Regions from separate parts of the Limnohabitans sp. TS-CS-82 genome, predicted to be linked through region 1. Evidence: predicted binding sites of a transcription regulator. Region 1 holds the regulator's gene; the other holds the start of a gene.

Region 1 (9,317 bases):
GCCAAACCCGCTAAGCGCACACCCCATGCTCCGTTGCCTGTGCTGATGATTTGCCCACCTCGCAAACGCAGCCAGACCCAAGGGCCAATCGTCAGCACCACAGCGCTACCCAATGCAAACAGGGCCATCACGCCTGCGCCCTCTAGCGGGCTGTTGCTGAGCGCAGCCACCAAGAGCGCGCCATACAGCAAACCACAAGGCATCAACGCCCACAACACACCCAAGACAACTGCGCCACCATTGCGCAGCTTGAGGTGCGCCGTCATGCTTTGCACACGACGCCAAATGCCACGGCCAAAGTCTTCGAGCCAAATGGGCTGCTCACCGCGCCACAGCAACAAACCACCCACCATGAAGGCCACGATGTGCATCAAGGTCCAGACGGGGCGAAACACAGCCGACTGGGTGCTGAGCCAACCCACGCCTTGCATGGTGCTGGCGGCCACTGCGCCTAAAGCGCTGTAGCCGATGACGCGGCCGAGTTGAAACAAAAGCATGGCAGACACGCCCTGCCCGCCTGATTGTTTTTGGGCAGCACGCCCAATACCTGCACAGGCCGCACCGCACATGGCCAAACAGTGCGGCCCACCCGCGAGCCCCATCAAGAGTGCGGTGAGAGCCAAAGTTGTGTTCATCAGATGATTTTAGAGAACCTTGCGCGGTTCTTGTCGGCTTGCAGGTATTTGTCAAAGACCATGGCGACGCCACGCACAAAGAACCAACCCAGCTCGGTCACGTGAATGCCCGCATCGTCCATGGTCAACAAGCCCTGCGCTTGCATGGTGGCCAAGCTTTCCATCTCTGCTGCGAAGTATTTTTTGAAGTCCACCAAGTGCGCCAACTCGACCGATTCAAACAGCACGCTACCTTGGCACATCAGTGCCATGATGACGGTGCGACGCACCAAGTCATCACGCGACAAAGCCATGCCACGTGCCACGGGCAAACGGCCTTGGTTGAGCAAGTCGTAATACTCGTCCAAGGTCTTGACGTTTTGACTGAAGGTGGGGCCCACGCGACCGATGGAAGAAACACCCAAGGCAATCAGATCGCAATCGGGCTGCGTGCTGTAGCCTTGAAAGTTGCGGTGCAAGCGGCCTTGGCGCTTGGCCACAGCCAGCGCGTCGTTGGGTAAGGCAAAGTGGTCCATGCCCACGTACACATAACCGGCCTCCACCAACACACGCATCGCGCTGGACAACATGACCAGCTTCGAAGCCGCAGGCGGCAAGTCTTGCGTATGGATGCGACGCTGTGGCTTGAAGCGCTCGGGCAAGTGCGCATAGGCATACAAGGCAATGCGGTCGGGACGCAGTTGGGTGATTTTTTCCAAAGTGCGCTCAAAGGTTTCTGGCGTTTGCATGGGCAAGCCATAAATCAAATCGGCATTGACGGATTCAAAACCCAATTCGCGCGCAGCAGCAACCAAGTCAAACACTTGCTCAGCGGGTTGAATACGATGCACCGCTTTTTGCACGGCGGGCTCAAAGTCTTGCACGCCAAAGCTCAGGCGGTTAAAGCCCAGTTCCGCCAAGTGGGCCAATCGCTCACGCGTCACCGTGCGTGGGTCAATCTCGACCGAGTATTCACCGCCTGGCGCAAACTGAAAGTTGCGACGCAGCATGGCCATGAGTTGCGCCAACTCTGCATCACTCAAAAACGTCGGGCTACCGCCACCCAAGTGCAATTGAGACACCACTTGACCTTGACCAAGGTGCGCAATGTTTAGATCAACCTCGCGCTCAAGGTAGCGCAAATACTCTGCGCCACGCTCGTGGTGTTTGGTGATGATCTTGTTACAGGCGCAGTAGTAACACAGTGACTCGCAAAACGGGATGTGCACATACAGCGACAAGGGATAGGCTTTGGCGCCCACACCATCGCGGCGTTGCTCTAACGCTTGCAAATAATCGGCCTCACCAAACGCCTCCACAAATCGGTCTGCCGTGGGATACGAGGTGTAACGCGGCCCCGCCACGTCATAGCGCTGCAAAAGTTCTGGATTGAGGACAAGAGAATGCATAAGTTCACACCTAAATTTGCGCTCCATAATAGGCGTGCAGGCGCAGCAAAAAGTTGACCTGCATCAACACAAACGACTGTCAGACCCCATGAATTCCACCAGTATCAAAGTCGCCTGTTCCAATTGCAATTTGCGCGAACTGTGCATGCCTTTAGGCTTGAACGAGAGCGAGATGGAGCGTGTGGACGAAGTGGTGGCCACACGCCGCAAAGTGGCACGTGGTGACAACCTGTTCAGGAATGGTGACAAGTTCAATGCGCTGTACGCCATTCGCACAGGCTTCTTCAAAACACGCATCTCTGCTGAGGACGGCCGCGACCAAGTGACGGGTTTTCAAATGGCCGGTGAAATCATCGGTCTAGACGGCATCGTGAGCGACCACCACACCTGCGATGCGGTGGCACTGGAAGACGCCGAAGTGTGCGTGATGCCTTTTGATCGCATTGAAGAGCTGTCGCGCGAAATCACGTCCCTGCAGCGCCATGTCCACAAAATCATGAGCCGAGAAATCGTGCGTGAAAACGGTGTGATGTTGCTGCTGGGCAGCATGCGTGCAGAAGAGCGTCTCGCGGCGTTCTTGTTGAACTTGGTGCAGCGCCTGCACGCCAGAGGGTTCTCTCAGTCTGAACTCATTTTGCGCATGACGCGCGAAGATATTGGCAGCTACCTTGGGCTCAAACTCGAAACGGTGAGCCGCACGTTTTCAAAGTTTGTAGAAGACGGCGTCGTAGAAGTCAAACAACGCCATGTGCGCATTTTGAATGCCGATGCGCTCAAGCTCATCGTGAACGCACAAACCTGCCAACCTATTTAAACAGCGACAGGGTCGCAACACACCTCTTGCTTGGGGCAGCCATCAGGTCGCTCTGTTGGCACCATCGGGCAACGGTTCATTTCAAACGGTGATACCGACAGCAAGGTGGTCAATGCGCTGGAGGCTGCCGTGACCATCCAGAAAACAAAAAACGACAAGGTATAGACACCTTGTCGTGAGAGCTCAATAGGCTGACCAAACCATTGCATATCTTGCGGGTCTACAAACGCAAACACCAGCATTTCCAAAACACCTGCTACTAAAAAAGCAGGCCATGCAATCCACATCATTCGCTGAGCCAACATTCTGATTCTCCTAAACAGGAATGAGTTCAGTCTAGGCTCGAATGACAGCGCCAAGTCATGGGGTTTTCGCGGGGGTCTCTTGCTTGGCTGACTCAGCTTTGGGCGTCACCACATGGTTACGCGCCTGCATGGCGGGTGCCAGCTGCATGTCTTTTTCTGCCGCCAAGGTTTTGTTGATATCTAAGCCTCGGCGGTAATAGTCGTCGGCCACCACGGGGTCGGGCACGCGAATGGCAATCGCCAACGTGATGAATCCCGCCACAATGACCGCAGCAGGGCCCGCGATGATGAGCCAAACGTGACCATATTGCCACCATGCTTTGGTATCAGTTGTTTCTTGTTTCATGATGCATTACCTAGGAACGATGAACACAGATTTTTCGACCACAAACTCATCGGTACCCAAGGCCTGAACTTCAAACATGATTTTGTGCGAGCCACCCTCGACAGAACCATAAGGCACATCGGCACGCAACACAATCCAACGGGCTTGTGCAGGGTCCACCATGACTTCGGTATCGGTCGTGATTTTCAAACCTGGCAAACCTTTGACTGACAAGCGGTAAGTCTGAATGCTCTCCGCTGCGTTCATGATTTGCAGACGGTACACATTTTCAAGTGTGCCGTATTCCGTGATGCGCGACAAAGTCGAGCGGTCACGCACCACGTCAACCTTGAACGGTGTACGCAAGCTCAACGACACAAACAAGCCCACTGTCACAGCCAACAAGATCATGGTGTAGATCTGAATGCGCGGGCGCATCAGGCGTTGCCAGATTTGGGCGGGCGTCCACTTGTTGTCCATCGCATTTTGCGTGGAGTAGCGCACCAAGCCACGGGCATAGCCCATCTTGTCCATCACGGTGTCGCACACGTCAGCGCAAGCACCGCAGCCAATGCATTCGTATTGCAAGCCATCGCGGATATCAATGCCGGTGGGACACACTTGCACGCACAAAGTGCAGTCGACGCAGGCCCCCAAGTTCAAAGCCCCTGCTTCAGCTTTCTTGGCGCGCGGGCCACGTGGCTCACCACGCTCTGTGTCATACGTGACGATGAGTGTGTCGTTGTCAAACATGGCGCTTTGAAAGCGCGCATAGGGGCACATGTATTTGCACACCTGTTCGCGCATGAAGCCTGCGTTGCCATACGTGGCAAAGGCGTAGAAGAACACCCAGAACAGTTCCCATGAACTCATTTGGGTCAGGAAGAATTCCATCGCCAATTCGCGGATGGGCGTGAAATAACCCACAAAGGTAAAGCCAGTCCAGATCGAGAAGAAGATCCAGATGATGTGCTTGTACCATTTCTTCACCAATTTCTCTAACGAGAAATCAGCATCATCCAAGCGCATGCGGGCTGAGCGATCGCCTTCGACCTTGCGCTCAATCCACAAGAAAATTTCGCTGTAAACGGTTTGCGGGCAGGCATAGCCACACCACAAACGCCCCGCCACTGCCGTGAACAAAAACAGCGCCAAGGCTGAGATCACCAACAGGCCGGTGAGGTAGATGAAGTCTTGCGGGTACAAGACCAAACCAAAAATATAAAAACGGCGCGATGCCAAGTCGAACAACACGGCTTGGCGTGTGCCCCACTCAAACCAAGGCAAACCGTAAAACACCAGCTGCGTCAGGACCACCAAAATCCAGCGCCAATACGCAAAGATACCCTCGACAGAGCGAGGGTAGATTTTTTTCGATGCAGCATAAAGCGAGACCATCGCCTCGTCCGCAGAGCCCGAAGGCTCTGGAACGATAGGGATGGTCTTGCGCTGCTTGGAGTCGTCAGCAGAGTTCAAAGCGTTTTACTTCGTAGCAGCAGGTTTGTTCGAGAAGCCCCAAACATAGGCAGTCAACACGTGAATTTGTGACTCAGTCAAACGGCCTTCTTGTGCTGGCATTTGGTTGACCTTACCACCGTTGATCATCGCGGTGATGGCCTCTTCGCCCCAACCGTGCAACCAGATCTTGTCGGTCAAGTTAGCAGAGCCCATGGCTTGCATACCTTTGCCGTCAGGACCGTGACATGCAGCGCAAGCACCGAACTTGGACTTACCCAAAGCGGCACGCACGGAGTCGTGTGGGCTGCCAGACAAGCTCAACACATAGTGCGACACGTTACGAATGTCATCAGGGCTTCCAACGGCTGCAGCCATCGGAGGCATTTGACCAATGCGGCCTTTGGTGATGGTTTCTTTGATCTTGTCAGTCGTACCGCCGTGCAACCAATCGCTGTCGGTCAAGTTAGGGAAGCCCTTAGAACCGCGTGCGTCAGAGCCGTGGCACTGAGCACAGTTGTTCATGAACAAACGCTCGCCCACAGCCATGGCTTTGGGGTCTTGCGACAGTTGCTCAGGTGTTTGCGCGTTGAAAGCAGCATACAAAGGCTCGAGTTCTTGGTTGGCCTTGGCCACTTCAGCTTCGTATTGACCTTGCGATGTCCAAGCCAACTTGCCTGCATAGCCGCCCAAGCCTGGGTAAGCAATGAAATACACCACAGCAAACACCATGGTGATGATGAACAGCCACAGCCACCAACGTGGCAGTGGGTTGTTCATTTCACGCAAGTCCTCGTCCCAGACGTGGCCGGTTGTACCGTCCTCTTCGTGTGCTGACACTTTAACTTTGGCAGAGAACCACAGCAAAAATGCGCAGTACACGATGCCAAAAATGGAGATGGACGATACGAAGATCGACCAAAAATTACTTGTGAAATCACTCATGATTCGATTCCTTTACAAAGGCCTCTGGGCCTTAGTCTTGATCGAGGGGCAGCTTTGATGCGGCCTCAAAATCTTCTTTGTTACGTCGAGAAAAAGCCCACACCATGATGCCGATGAACAAGGCAAACGAAATCAACGTGGTCGCGATGCGCAGATCATTGACATCCATGGGGTGTCTCCTTATTTGAGCGCGAGGCCCAGTGATTGGAGGAAAGCAATCACAGCTTCCATCTCGGTTTTACCCGCGACGTCTTCGGAGGCCTTAGCGATTTCTTCATCCGTATAAGGCACGCCCACTGTGCGCAATGCCTTCATGTGTGCAGGCATGGCTGCCGCATCGACCGTGTTCTTCAACAGCCATGGGTACTCAGGCATGTTGGACTCAGGCACCACATCGCGTGGGTTGTTCAAATGAACACGGTGCCATTCGTCGCTGTATTTACCGCCGACGCGAGCCAAGTCTGGACCGGTACGCTTGCTGCCCCATTGGAAGGGATGGTCATACACAGACTCACCAGCCACTGAGTAGTGGCCGTAACGCAATGTCTCTGCACGGAAAGGACGGATCATTTGCGAGTGGCAGTTGTAGCAACCTTCACGCACATAGATGTCACGGCCAGCCAACTGCAAGGCAGTCAAAGGCTTCACGCCGATGACGGGCTCAGTGGTGGACTTTTGGAAGAACAAAGGCACGATCTCAACCAAGCCGCCAAAAGCGACAGCGATCAAGATCAACACGATCATCAAAAAGTTATTGGTCTCCACGCTGGCGTGGGAGAAGCCTTTGGAATTGTTATCAGACATTTATTTCTCCTCAGGCGTGTGCAGGTGCTGGAATGGCAACGCTCACGGTGTTACCGCTGGTCGCAGTTTTGACCACGTTCCACAACATGATGACCATGCCTGTCAAGTACAACAAACCACCCGCCATACGAATGACATAGAACGGATACGTGGCTTTGACAGATTCAACAAAGGTGTAAGTCAATGTGCCGTCGGCGTTGATCGCGCGCCACATCAAACCTTGCATTACACCGGCAATCCACATCGCAGCGATGTACAACACGATACCGATGGTGGCCAACCAGAAGTGGACCTCGATCGCCTTGACGCTGAACATTTCCTTGCGGCCGAACAACTTAGGAATCAAGTAGTAGATTGAACCCATGGACACCAAGCCCACCCAGCCCAAAGCACCTGAGTGCACGTGACCAACGGTCCAGTCGGTGTAGTGACTCAAAGCATTCACTGTTTTAATGGCCATCATGGGGCCTTCGAACGTAGACATGCCGTAGAACGACAAAGACACGATCAAGAAACGCAAGATAGGGTCATCGCGCAACTTGTGCCATGCGCCAGACAAAGTCATGATGCCGTTGATCATGCCGCCCCAGCTAGGAGCCAACAACACCAAAGAAAACACCATACCGACGGACTGAGTCCAGTCAGGCAAAGCGGTGTAATGCAAGTGGTGAGGACCCGCCCACATGTAAGTGAAGATCAAAGCCCAGAAGTGAACGATCGACAGGCGATACGAATACACAGGGCGACCTGCTTGCTTAGGGATGAAGTAATACATCATGCCCAAGAAGCCAGCGGTCAAGAAGAAGCCCACCGCGTTGTGACCGTACCACCACTGCACCATGGCGTCTTGGGCGCCAGCGTAAGCAGAGTAAGACTTCATCATGCCCGCAGGAATGGCCGCGCTATTGACGATGTGCAACAAGGCCACCGCAATGATGAACGCACCATAGAACCAATTGGCCACGTAAATGTGTTTGACCTTGCGTGTACCCACGGTACCGAAGAACACCACCGCGTAGGACACCCACACCACGGCGATCAACAAGTCGATGGGCCACTCCAGCTCAGCGTACTCCTTGCCTTGGGTGAAACCCAAAGGCAAACTGACCGCTGCAGCCAAGATGACCAACTGCCAACCCCAGAAGGTGAAAGCAGCCAATTTGGGCATGAACAAGACTGTGTGACAGGTGCGTTGCACCACGTAGTAGCTGGTTGCGAACAAGGCGCAGCCGCCGAACGCAAAAATCACCGCATTGGTGTGCAATGGACGCAAGCGGCCATAGGTCAACCAAGGGATGCCAAAGTTCAGTTCGGGCCAAGCCAGTTGAGAAGCGATGATCACGCCCACCAACATGCCAACCACGCCCCAAACCACCGCCATGATGGAAAACTGCCGTACAACGGTATCGCTGTAAACGGCTTGCTCTGATGAGTTCATCGGTCACCTTTCATTTTTCAAACCAGTATCCTCAAATCACCCCTACAGGTGTTTGATTCAAATCAATCGTTTCGAAGAATACGCTCGCCTTCTTGCTCCACGCTGTCAAATTGGCCTTTGTGAATGGCCCACCAGAGGCCGCCCAAGATAAAAAGAACCAACAACACCGACAGCGGAATCAATAAATACAAGATATCCATCAAAATCCTTTCGTGAGCCGTAAAGAATTCAACACGACCCACAACGAGCTCAACGCCATTCCCAAACCAGCCAGCCATGCGGGCAACCAGCCCACCACCGCCAATGGCACGCACAAAGCGTTGTAAGCCGCCGCCCACACCAAGTTTTGCTTAACCACCCTCAGGGTATGCCTGGCTAACTTGATGCTTTGCGCCACCACCAACAAGCTGCCGCCCATCAAGACCAAGTCCGATTTGGACTGAGCCAAGGGCACCGCATTGCCAAACGCCATCGACACATGGGCACCGGCCAAGACAGGGCCATCATTGAGGCCATCTCCCACCATCGCCACCCGCGCGCCTTGCGACTGCGCAGCCTGCATGCGAGAGAGCTTGTCTTGCGGGGTACACGCCCCAAAGGCTCGGGTGATGCCCACCTGCTGCGCCACCTGTTGCGCCGACTCGGGCCGATCGCCCGAAAGCAACCAAACATCAAGGTTCAAGTGCTTCAGGGCTTGAACGGTTTGCACCGCATCTGCGCGAACATCTTCTGAGAGCTGCCAGCTGGCTAACCACGCGTTTTCACGGCACAAGTGTACTTGGCAAACCTCGGCTTTATCGGGTATTCCCTTGGTTTTTGGCGCACAAAATGCGGCAGAGCCCAAGCGCAAACACCCATCTAGCTGGCCTTCCAAGCCCTGACCAATCATTTCGTTTACATCTTGAACATCCAGCACAGAACGGCCTGAAGCCTCATCGTGTGCTTGCACCAGCGCGCGCGACAAAGGGTGCAGTGAATGTTTGGCCAAAGCCGCGGCCAAATCCAAGGCGTATTCGGGCGTCACACCCTCTGCCGTCATCACTTGCGTCACGCGCTGGCCGTCTTGGGTGAGCGTGCCCGTCTTGTCAAAAATCAAGGTGTCAATCTCAGCCAATGACTCCAAAGCTTGCAGGTTGCGCACCAGCACGCCATGACGCGCCAAGTTGCCCGCTGCAGCCAACATGGCAGCAGGCGTGGCCAAAGACAGT
Region 2 (9,317 bases), on a different contig from region 1:
GCGCGGGAAGATGCGCACCAGCGTGCCGTTTTCAAGCCAAGGCGCGCCCAGTTTCAAGCGAACCAAGCCAACGCCTAGGCCCTGAGCTGCGGCATCGCACATCAGGCCAATGTCGTTGAAGCTGCTGCCATCAATCGGCTCAGGCCAGTCTTGGTCATGCGCGGCAAACCACGTCCGCCAAGGCTCCAAGGGGCTGCGCAACAAGGTGGCATCGGCCAAGTCCTCTGCGTTCTCAAACGGGCCGTGTTCGCGGATGTAGGCGGGCGAGGCCAAGGGCGTCACATCGTCTTTCATGATGCACACATGCTCTACGTCTGCATAACGGCCAGTGCCAAAGCGGATGGTCAGGTCGGCGTCTTCGGCCACCACGTCCAACAGCGGGATGCTCACTTGCAGGGTGATGTCGATCTCGGGGTAGGCATCGGCAAACTGTCGCAGGCGCGGCATCAGGATGGAGCGGGCAAAGGTGGGCGTCACGGCCAAGCGCAGTTTGCGTTTACCAGGCGTGGCGCTGCCGTCTTTGCCGGGGAAGCGTTCCAAAATCGCCAAGCCCTCGCGCACATGGGCGAGGTACTCGCTGCCTTCGGTGGTGAGCGAAAAGTCGGCGCGGCCGAAGAGCTTGACGCCCAGCAACTGCTCAAGCTGCTTCACGCGATGGCTCACCGCGCTGGGTGTCACGCATTGCTCTTCAGCAGCTTGCGTGACCGAGCGCAACCGCGCCAACGCCTCAAACGTGAGCAAGCACTGAATGGGCGGGATGCGGCTGGCGCTCATGAAGAAGTGGGCGCTTTATTTGAAGATGACGGTCTTGTGGCCGTTCAACAGCACGCGGTGTTCGCTGTGCCATTTCACAGCGCGGGCCAACACTTGGCTTTCTGTGTCACGGCCTTGGGCGGTGAAATCTTCCACGGTTTTGCTGTGGTCCACGCGGGCCACGTCTTGCTCAATGATGGGGCCTTCGTCCAAATCGGCGGTCACGTAGTGGGCGGTAGCGCCAATGAGCTTGACGCCACGGTCGTGGGCTTGGTAATACGGCTTGGCACCCTTGAAGCTGGGCAAGAAGCTGTGGTGAATGTTGATGGCGCGACCAGACAATTTCTTGCACAAGTCGTCGCTCAAAATTTGCATGTAGCGGGCCAGCACCACCAGCTCTGCGCCTTCAGCTTCAATCACTTCGTATGCTTTGGCTTCGGCTTGTGCCTTGGTCGCTGCGGTGACGGGAATGTGGTGGAACGGCACGTTGTAGCTGGCCGCCAGTTGGTAAAACTCGCGGTGGTTGCTGATGATGGCTCGAATGTCCAAAGGTAGCAGGCCGCTTTTGACGCGGAACAACAAGTCGTTCAGGCAATGGCCTTCTTTGCTGACCATCAACACCGTGCGCATAGGTTGGGTGGTGTCGTGCAGCGTCCACTTCATGCCGAAGGTGTCGGCAAAGGTGGCGAGCTGTGCACGTAACTCGTCTTGGTCTACGGCATCGCAGGCAAATTGCACGCGCATGAAGAACAAGCCCGTGTCGGGGTCGTTGTACTGAGCGGCTTCTTCGATGTTGCCTTTGCGCTCCAGCAAAAAGCCAGACACGGCGTGCACGATGCCCTGGCGATCAGGGCAAGACAAATTAAGGATGTATGCAGTCATGTGCGCAATTGTAGGTAGGACTGGACATGAAAAAGGGCGCCGAAGCGCCCTAGGTGTCGTGCGTGTGCAGGCTCAGTGCACCACAACTGGGTTTTGGGCCAGCACGGCGTAGCCGGCCAAGGTGTCTTCCACCTCTTCTTGGGTGGGGGCGTTTTCTTGCCACGCACGCAAATGCACCTGAAATTGCTCGGCCCACGAGCCTTCGAGGTAAATCTCTTTGCCAGAACGTTTGTCTACGATCTCAAAGCCATGACGGGCCAAGGCGGGCACGTCTGGGCGGACAGGCACCAACGCGTCGTCTTGCACGTGCAGGTGCATCACGGAATACGTGTCGGAGTTGTAGAGCATGTCCATGGGAATCTTTCGGCTGAAAACGAATTGCATCTAAGCATATCGGATTCAAAAGCCCAAATTCAAGGGCTGGGTTTTTCGGCGGTGTTTAAAAGTTGGTCCACAAAGTCGCCGTTGGCGTTGGTGATGCGCAAACGCACAGGCAAATAGCCCAATGTGGGGGCAAACCAAAGCTCAATGTGCTGGTCAAACTCACGGCGGGGCTTGCGGTTGAGCTTGATGGCACCGATCTCGCCAAAGGGCAATTGCAGCAACTCTTCTTTTTCCACCAAGAAGTGCCAGACCTCCGCCTCGCGCTGCGACACAGTTTGGAACGACAGCATCGTGCCCAGCGGGAAACGCGTGGGGTCGCCTGCCAATAGGGTGCTGATTTGAATCACCACGCTCAAGCGGTCTTGCGCGCCTTTGAGCAGCGGCGCATCGGGCGAATTGGCGCTGAAGCTGATGATGCCTTTGTCGCGCTGAAAGTGCGCAGCCAGTTCGCTGCGACCCTTGTCGCCAAAGCGTGTGGGCATGAGGCCTTCGGGCCCTAACGTGCCCTTGCTGACTTGGGTGCGCGAGCCAAGCAAAAATGCGCTGACGGTCAAACGCGAATCGTAGTTTTGGCCGTCTTGTTGCCACGCGAGTTCGGCCGAGGCCCAGTAATTCAAACCTTTGGCTTGGCCTTGCACTTTGTATTTCAGCAGAGCCGATTCGGGGGCTTTGAACGCGGTGGCTTGGGTGAGTCCATCGCTGCCGGTGCGGTTGTGAGGCGGCAAGTCAAGGCCAGAGGCCTGACGAGGCGGCAGGGCGACAGGCGCAGCCAGGTCGACACCGAAATCGTCGAAGTTCAATGGTTTTGTTTTGGATGTCGATGCGTCGACAGCGCTTGCGTTGGCATTTGTATCCGCAGCATCAGTTGGCTTGGGTTGGGTGCGGGCCGGCTGCACAGGCTTTGGCACTTGCGGTGCGCGTGGTGCAGCGACCTCGATTTGGCGCGTCACCATGGCTTGGGGATGCAAAGGCTGGCCCGGCTCCGGCGTGAACCACATAGGGCCACCTGCCAGCAGCCAGAGGTGCATCAACAACACGCCAGACACCAGCAGCACCGCGTGTTTGCGCTGCAAATGCGGATGGCTAACAGGTGCGTTGTTGACGTGGGCGGCTACCTGCATGGCGGGCGCGTGTTCTTTCATAGAATCGTGGCATGAAATTAGCCACATACAAAGACGGTACACGCGATGGACAACTGGTGGTTGTGTCGCGCGACTTGAGCACCGCGCATTATGCGACGGGCATCGCCACCCGCATGCAGCAAGCGCTGGACGACTGGGGCTTCATCGCCCCCCAACTGCAAGACTTGTATGAAACCCTCAACAACGGTAAAGCGCGCCACGCCTTCCCGTTTGACCCTGCACTTTGCATGGCCCCGCTGCCCCGCGCCTACCAGCGCCTGACGGGCAATGCCTACGCCAATCACGCCGCCTTGTTGGGCGAGGGTGAGGGCGATTTGGTGATGCACCAAGCCGCCAGCGATGCACTGATGGGCGCAAACGACCATGTGGTGTGTGCCAACGAAAACCTAGGTGCAGACTTCTCTGCCGAAATCGCCGTCATCACAGGTGACGTGCCCGTGGGTGCATCGGCTGACGATGCGCTTGAAAGCATCCGCTTGGTCATGCTGTCCAACGCCATCACCCTGCGCAACGTCACACACAACGTGCAAAGCCACCCCGCTGCGTCATTCAGCCCCGTGGCCGTGACGCTGGATGAGCTGGGCGACGCATGGGACAACGGCAGCGTGCACCTGACCGTGCAAGTGGCATGGAACGGCCGCAAGGTCGGCATGTGCGACGCAGGCACAGACATGACGCATCACTTCGGCCAACTCGTGGCCTATGCCAGCAAAACGCGCGCACTGCGTGCAGGCACCGTGGTCAACAGCGGCACAGTCAGCAATGCGGGCTTTGAGAAAAACGGCAAAACTGAGTGGCCCAAAGGCTATAGCTGCATCGCCGAAAAACGCGCCATGGAAACTGCGCTCGATGGCAAGGCCACCACCGAGTACATGAAGTTTGCCGACACTGTGCGCATCGAAGCCAAAGGCAAAGATGGCCAAAGCGTGTTTGGTGCCATCGAGCAAGAACTGGCCTCGCTAGACGCTTAAACAAACGTTTCGCCAAAACAAAAAGCCCGCTGCTGTAGCGGGCTTTTTGTTGTCGGCCACGCACGTGGCTGAAGGTTTACTTCAGGTGCGCGGGGTCTGCGGCCATTTTGTCGAACTTCTTGAAGTACTGACGTGCCATGGCCACCACTTGTGCATCGGTGGGGTGGTCGCTGGCGACGCTGTCCACCACGTTCACATGGGCGTGGTGTTGTTTGCACCAGTCACGGAACTCATCGCGAGCTTTACCTGGTCCGGTGACCAACACTTCGTGTGTGCCTTCTAGGGCTTTGGCAATGTCGGCATACAGGTGTGCGGTGTCGGTGGGTTTGCCTTGGTGTTTGTGGTGGGTGCGTGATTTGACGCGTTGGCTCTCCACGTGCTCACGGTCGAACATCAGCACGTGGGCTTCTTGGTGGTCCATCCAAACAACGGCGTGAAAAGTGGTCATGTGTTTTCTTTCTTAGTGGTGGTTGTGTTCAGATTTTTCTTGGCAGCCAATGCAGCGCGCTGCTTCGGGTGCTGCGTTCAGGCGTGCTTCGGAAATCGTGGCATCGCAATCGACGCAATGGCCATACGTGCCAGCACTTAAGCGAGCCAAGGCGTCGTCAATCGCAGCCAGCTCGGCGGTTTCGTGTTCGTTGATGGCGAACTCCAAATCGCGTGCGGTGTTGACCTGTGCGTCTGAGTCTTCGTTGTGCGCGAAGTGCTCGGCCGCCACTTCTGCGCGGCTGGCTTTGCCACCGCGTTGCTGTGCAATTTGTGCAAGCAAGTCGGCGCGTTGGGTTTCAAGCTTTTGCTTGAAGGCTGTGGCGTGTTGTGCGTCCATGGAAGCTCCTCTATTTATGGTTTGATGTTGCGCCCATCATGCGCTTCATTCCTTGATGGATGTCAATGAATCCTCGTTTTCACCTAGGCAGGGCAGACGTTGCGAATATGTCCAATGCGTCAGACATAATTTCAAACATGCAACGCTTGCGTCACGCCATCCAACTCACCCGCCTTGTGCTGGTGTGGTTTGCGTTGTCTGTTGGCGTGGCCATTGCATCGCCCATCGTCAACCCGCAGGGCATGGACTTGGTCTGTACCAGCACGGGCAGCATGAAGCTGGTGGTGCAAAGTGACGATGAAGCTGCCGCATCCACCCACACGCTGGACTGCCCTTTGTGTGCCTCCATCAGCGCACCACCTCCTGCGTTGAACACTGCGTTGACCCAACCTTCCCCACTGGCCCATGTCATGCAGCCCATCGCTGCAGCGCACATTGCGGCTCTCACTGCGCCCCCGCTGCCTTCGCGTGGGCCGCCTGAACTTTCCCTCTGAGTTTTAAACGGGCGCGCGGCCTTGTGCCGCCGCTTGGTGTGCTGGCTTTGTGCTGCGCGTTCGCACACAGGTCAGATGCAATTGACGCAAGTTCAAACAGAAGGAAACAAGATGAATCAATTTTTCAAAACACTCGCCCAGTGCATCTGGGCTTGCTTGGCGGCTACGGCGCTGCAGGCACACGCCCACATCGTCTTGACAGAACCGCAAGCGGTGGCTGGCAGTTATTACAAAGCTACGTTACGTGTGGGGCATGGCTGCAACGGTGCGGCAACCCATGGCCTGGTCGTGCAAGTGCCCGCTGGCTTTGAAGGGGCCAAGCCGCAACCCAAAGTAGGCTGGACCATCACCACCCGTAAAGCCCAACTGAACAAGCCGTACATCAGCCATGGCAAAACCGTGACCGACGATGTGGTGGAGTTGCGCTGGACGGCGACACACAAAGACAATGCCCTGCCCGATGACCAGTTTGATGAATTCGCCTTCATGGGACGTTTGCCCAACCAAGCAGGACCTTTATGGGTGAAGGTGTTGCAGGTGTGCGAGAACAGTCAAAATGATTGGTCAGACATTCCAACCCAAGGCACCTCGACACGCGGCCTCAAATCACCTGCTGCTTTGCTAGACGTGCAAGCCGCACCCAAACACGAACACCACCATTAATTCAAAGGAGCATTTATGAAATTTACGAAACACCTCATCGCCACCGCATTCGCCACTGCGTGCGCGGTCAACGCGTATGCCCAAAACGTGACCATCACCGACGCATGGGCACGCGCCACTGTGCAAGGCCAAAAGGCCACCGGTGCATTCATGAAAATCACCGCCAAAGACAACGCCAAATTGGTGGGCGTGAGCAGCCCCGTCGCAGGCGTGGCTGAGATTCACGAAATGAAGATGGACAAAGACGTGATGCGTATGAACGCCTTGCCCAACGGCCTAGACTTGCCCGCTGGCAAAGCGGTCGAGCTCAAGCCTGGCGGCTATCACGTGATGTTGATGGACTTGAAAGCACCCTTGGCCAAAGACACTACCGTGCCTGTGACGCTGACGTTTCAAGATGCCAAAGGCGTGAAGTCCAACGTAGAGCTGAAAGTGCAAGTGGGCATGCAAGCACCCATGATGCAACATCAAAAACAGATGGAACACAACCATGCTGACCACAAGCACTGAGCTGTCAGCCAAGCGTGGGCTGGGTTTTGGTTTAATGCGACCTATACATACAGGAGACAGACATGACCCACCCAGCCGGTTTTGATTTCACCAAGTTCGTTCCGGGCTTTGACTTTTTAAAGAACCTCACGCCCGGAGGTGGAGCCACATCATCTGCTGCGCCTGGTTGGGTGGCTCCTACGCTGGACCCTGAAGAGCTTGAGAAGCGCATTCAAGAACTCAAGACGGTTCAGTTTTGGCTGGAACAAAACAGCAAAGCAGTGGGCGCCACCATTCAGGCTCTCGAAGTGCAGTGCATGACGCTCAATACCTTGAAGGGCATGAACATGAGCTTCAACGATTTGGCTGAGTCGCTCAAGGTCAAGCCGCAAGAAGCGGCGCAACCAGCACCTGCCCAGCCTAAATACGCATTCACGCAAGCAGCGCCTGCACAGGCAGAAGCTGCGGCAGAAGAGCCAAAAGCCCAACCTAAAGCCAGCAAGTCACGCAGCAAAAAAGCTGCGGCTGCTGGTGTGGACCCTTCTCATTGGTGGGGCGCTTTGACGGACCAGTTTCAGCACATCGCCACACATGCCATGAACGACATGGCGCATCGCGCACAAGCACACGCCACCACTGGTGCTGCCAAGCCTGCTGCTAAAAAATCGGCCGCCAAAACAGCTGCGCGCAAACCTGCCGCCCGCAAAACACCCGCGCGTAAAACCGCCACCAAATCCAAACGATGAAACTCTTCCCCTACGGTCACGCCACCCACCCGCAGTGGGAAATGGCCGCAGGCTTGGTGCTGGCGCAGTTGCGCGCGCACATGGCCTTGCCCGAGTACGCCAGTGCGCCGCACCTTGGTTTGATTTACATCACCGACCACTACGCCACGCACGCACAAGACATCTTGTCGCACCTCAGCGCTGAGCTGCCGGAGGTGACCGATTGGGCGGGCACCGTGGGGGTGGGTATTGCGGCCAACAACGTGGAATATTTTGATGAGCCAGCGCTGAGTGTGATGTTGTGCGACATCTCGCCTGAGCACTACCGCGTGTTCAGCGGCGTGGCCCCGTTGGCGCAAGCCGGCATGGGTGCCAAGCATGGCAGCAGCTTTGTGCCGCACACGGCCTTGTTGCATGCCGATGCACACACGCCCGATGTGCCCGAGTTGATTGCCGAGTTAGCACAACGCACGGCCAGCGGCTATGTGTTTGGTGGCTTGTCGGCCAGCCGAACCGATGTGGTGCAGTTTGCTTTCAGTGGCGACGGCAACATCGCAGGGCAGGGCCATGCTGCAGGCGTGTTTCATGGCGGCTTGAGTGGTGTGGCGTTTGATGCCAGCGTGGCCATGGTGTCGCGCGTGACGCAGGGGTGTTTGCCCATCGCCCAAACGCACACCATCACCCGTGCTGACAACAACGTGGTGCTGACCCTAGACAACGAACCTGCGCTGCATGTGTTGGAGCGCGATTTGAAAATCAGCCTGGCTGACAAGCAGCCTGCGATTGCCAAAGTGCGTGCCACTTTGGTGGGGTTATCAGCCGCGCACGACCCAGCTGTGAAGCGCACAGGTGAGTTTGACGATGCGGTGTTGGTTCGCCACATCGTCGGCATCGATCCCGCACGCGAAGCGGTGGCTGTGGCGCAGCCGGTGGAGGTGGGTATGCGCCTCACGTTTTGTGAGCGCAATGCCGCTGCGGCACGCGCAGACCTGACACGCATTTGTGCCGAAATTCGCGAGGCCCTAGAGCCCGAAGAAATGACGGCTGACTTGGCGGGCGCACTCAGTGCCGACACCAACATCAACCCGCATCCCGCACGCCGCATGGCGGGTGCTATTTATGTGAGCTGCGCAGGGCGCGGCGGTCCACACTTTGGTGGCGAGAGTGCTGAGATGCACATCGTGCGCCGCGCATTGGGCGATGTGCCGCTGGTGGGTTTCTTTGCCGGTGGCGAAATTGCCCACCAAGAGCTGCATGGCTACACCGGCGTTTTGACGGTGTTCACCACTGAGGTTTGATGGCGCTGCCGCTTAGCGGCGGGGTTTAAACCCCGCGTGCGCGGTCTTCTTTGAACTTGGCGCGGAATGCGCCGAACTGCCCTGCTTCTAAAGACTCGCGCACTTCGCGCATGAGGTTGAGGTAGTAGTGCAGGTTGTGTACTGTGGTCAACATGGGGCCGAGCATTTCGCCGCAGCGGTCTAAGTGGTGCAAGTACGCACGGCTAAAGCCGCCGCTGGTTGTGCCGTCGGGGCGTGTGTGGCCGGCGCAGGTGTAGCAGGTGCAGGTGCTGTCGAGTGGCCCGTGGTCTGCCTTGTGACGGGCATTGCGCAGCTTCAAATCGCCATAGCGGGTGAAGATGGTGCCGTTGCGTGCATTGCGTGTGGGCATGACGCAGTCAAACATGTCTACGCCATCGGCCACGCCTTGCACCAAGTCTTCGGGTGTGCCCACACCCATCAAGTAGCGTGGTTTGTTTTCGGGCATGCGATGCGGTGTGTGCGCCATGATTTCTAGCATTTGGTCTTTGGGCTCGCCCACGCTCACGCCGCCAATGGCGTAGCCGGGGAAGTTCATGTCCACCAGCGCATCGAGTGACTCTTGGCGCAAGTTGGTAAACATGCCGCCTTGCACGATGCCAAACAGGGCGTTGGGGTTTTCTAAGCGTGCAAATTCGTCTTTGCTGCGCACGGCCCAGCGGCGGCTCATCT

What was found. Region 1 encodes FNR, which switches genes on or off when oxygen is low (the NO sensors DNR and NnrR bind a similar motif). Its sites were predicted from a motif close to TTGATNNNNATCAA; they were not measured.
Region 2: the regulator FNR is predicted to act here: its motif matches at 5,011-5,024, upstream of C5F52_RS02585 (TraR/DksA family transcriptional regulator).

The regions. Positions count from the first base shown of each region.
Region 1 is NZ_PTQX01000007.1:116,143-125,459, reverse strand. It holds gene C5F52_RS15165 (sulfite exporter TauE/SafE family protein) at 1-635, opposite strand, end outside; gene hemN (oxygen-independent coproporphyrinogen III oxidase) at 635-2,023, opposite strand; gene fnr (fumarate/nitrate reduction transcriptional regulator Fnr) at 2,100-2,837, shown strand; gene C5F52_RS15150 (hypothetical protein) at 2,834-3,142, opposite strand; gene C5F52_RS15145 (FixH family protein) at 3,198-3,488, opposite strand; gene ccoG (cytochrome c oxidase accessory protein CcoG) at 3,495-4,865, opposite strand; gene ccoP (cytochrome-c oxidase, cbb3-type subunit III) at 4,950-5,867, opposite strand; gene C5F52_RS15130 (cbb3-type cytochrome c oxidase subunit 3) at 5,899-6,036, opposite strand; gene ccoO (cytochrome-c oxidase, cbb3-type subunit II) at 6,048-6,671, opposite strand; gene ccoN (cytochrome-c oxidase, cbb3-type subunit I) at 6,682-8,109, opposite strand; gene ccoS (cbb3-type cytochrome oxidase assembly protein CcoS) at 8,172-8,309, opposite strand; gene C5F52_RS15110 (cation-translocating P-type ATPase) at 8,309-9,317, opposite strand, start outside.
Region 2 is NZ_PTQX01000001.1:540,649-549,965, reverse strand. It holds gene C5F52_RS02615 (LysR substrate-binding domain-containing protein) at 1-774, opposite strand, end outside; gene purU (formyltetrahydrofolate deformylase) at 790-1,635, opposite strand; gene C5F52_RS02605 (DUF3567 domain-containing protein) at 1,708-1,989, opposite strand; gene C5F52_RS02600 (DUF3108 domain-containing protein) at 2,049-3,161, opposite strand; gene C5F52_RS02595 (fumarylacetoacetate hydrolase family protein) at 3,173-4,132, shown strand; gene C5F52_RS02590 (hypothetical protein) at 4,209-4,580, opposite strand; gene C5F52_RS02585 (TraR/DksA family transcriptional regulator) at 4,593-4,958, opposite strand; gene C5F52_RS02580 (DUF2946 family protein) at 5,096-5,452, shown strand; gene C5F52_RS02575 (YcnI family protein) at 5,564-6,115, shown strand; gene C5F52_RS02570 (copper chaperone PCu(A)C) at 6,131-6,625, shown strand; gene C5F52_RS02565 (PhaM family polyhydroxyalkanoate granule multifunctional regulatory protein) at 6,688-7,350, shown strand; gene C5F52_RS02560 (FIST N-terminal domain-containing protein) at 7,347-8,627, shown strand; gene tgt (tRNA guanosine(34) transglycosylase Tgt) at 8,653-9,317, opposite strand, start outside.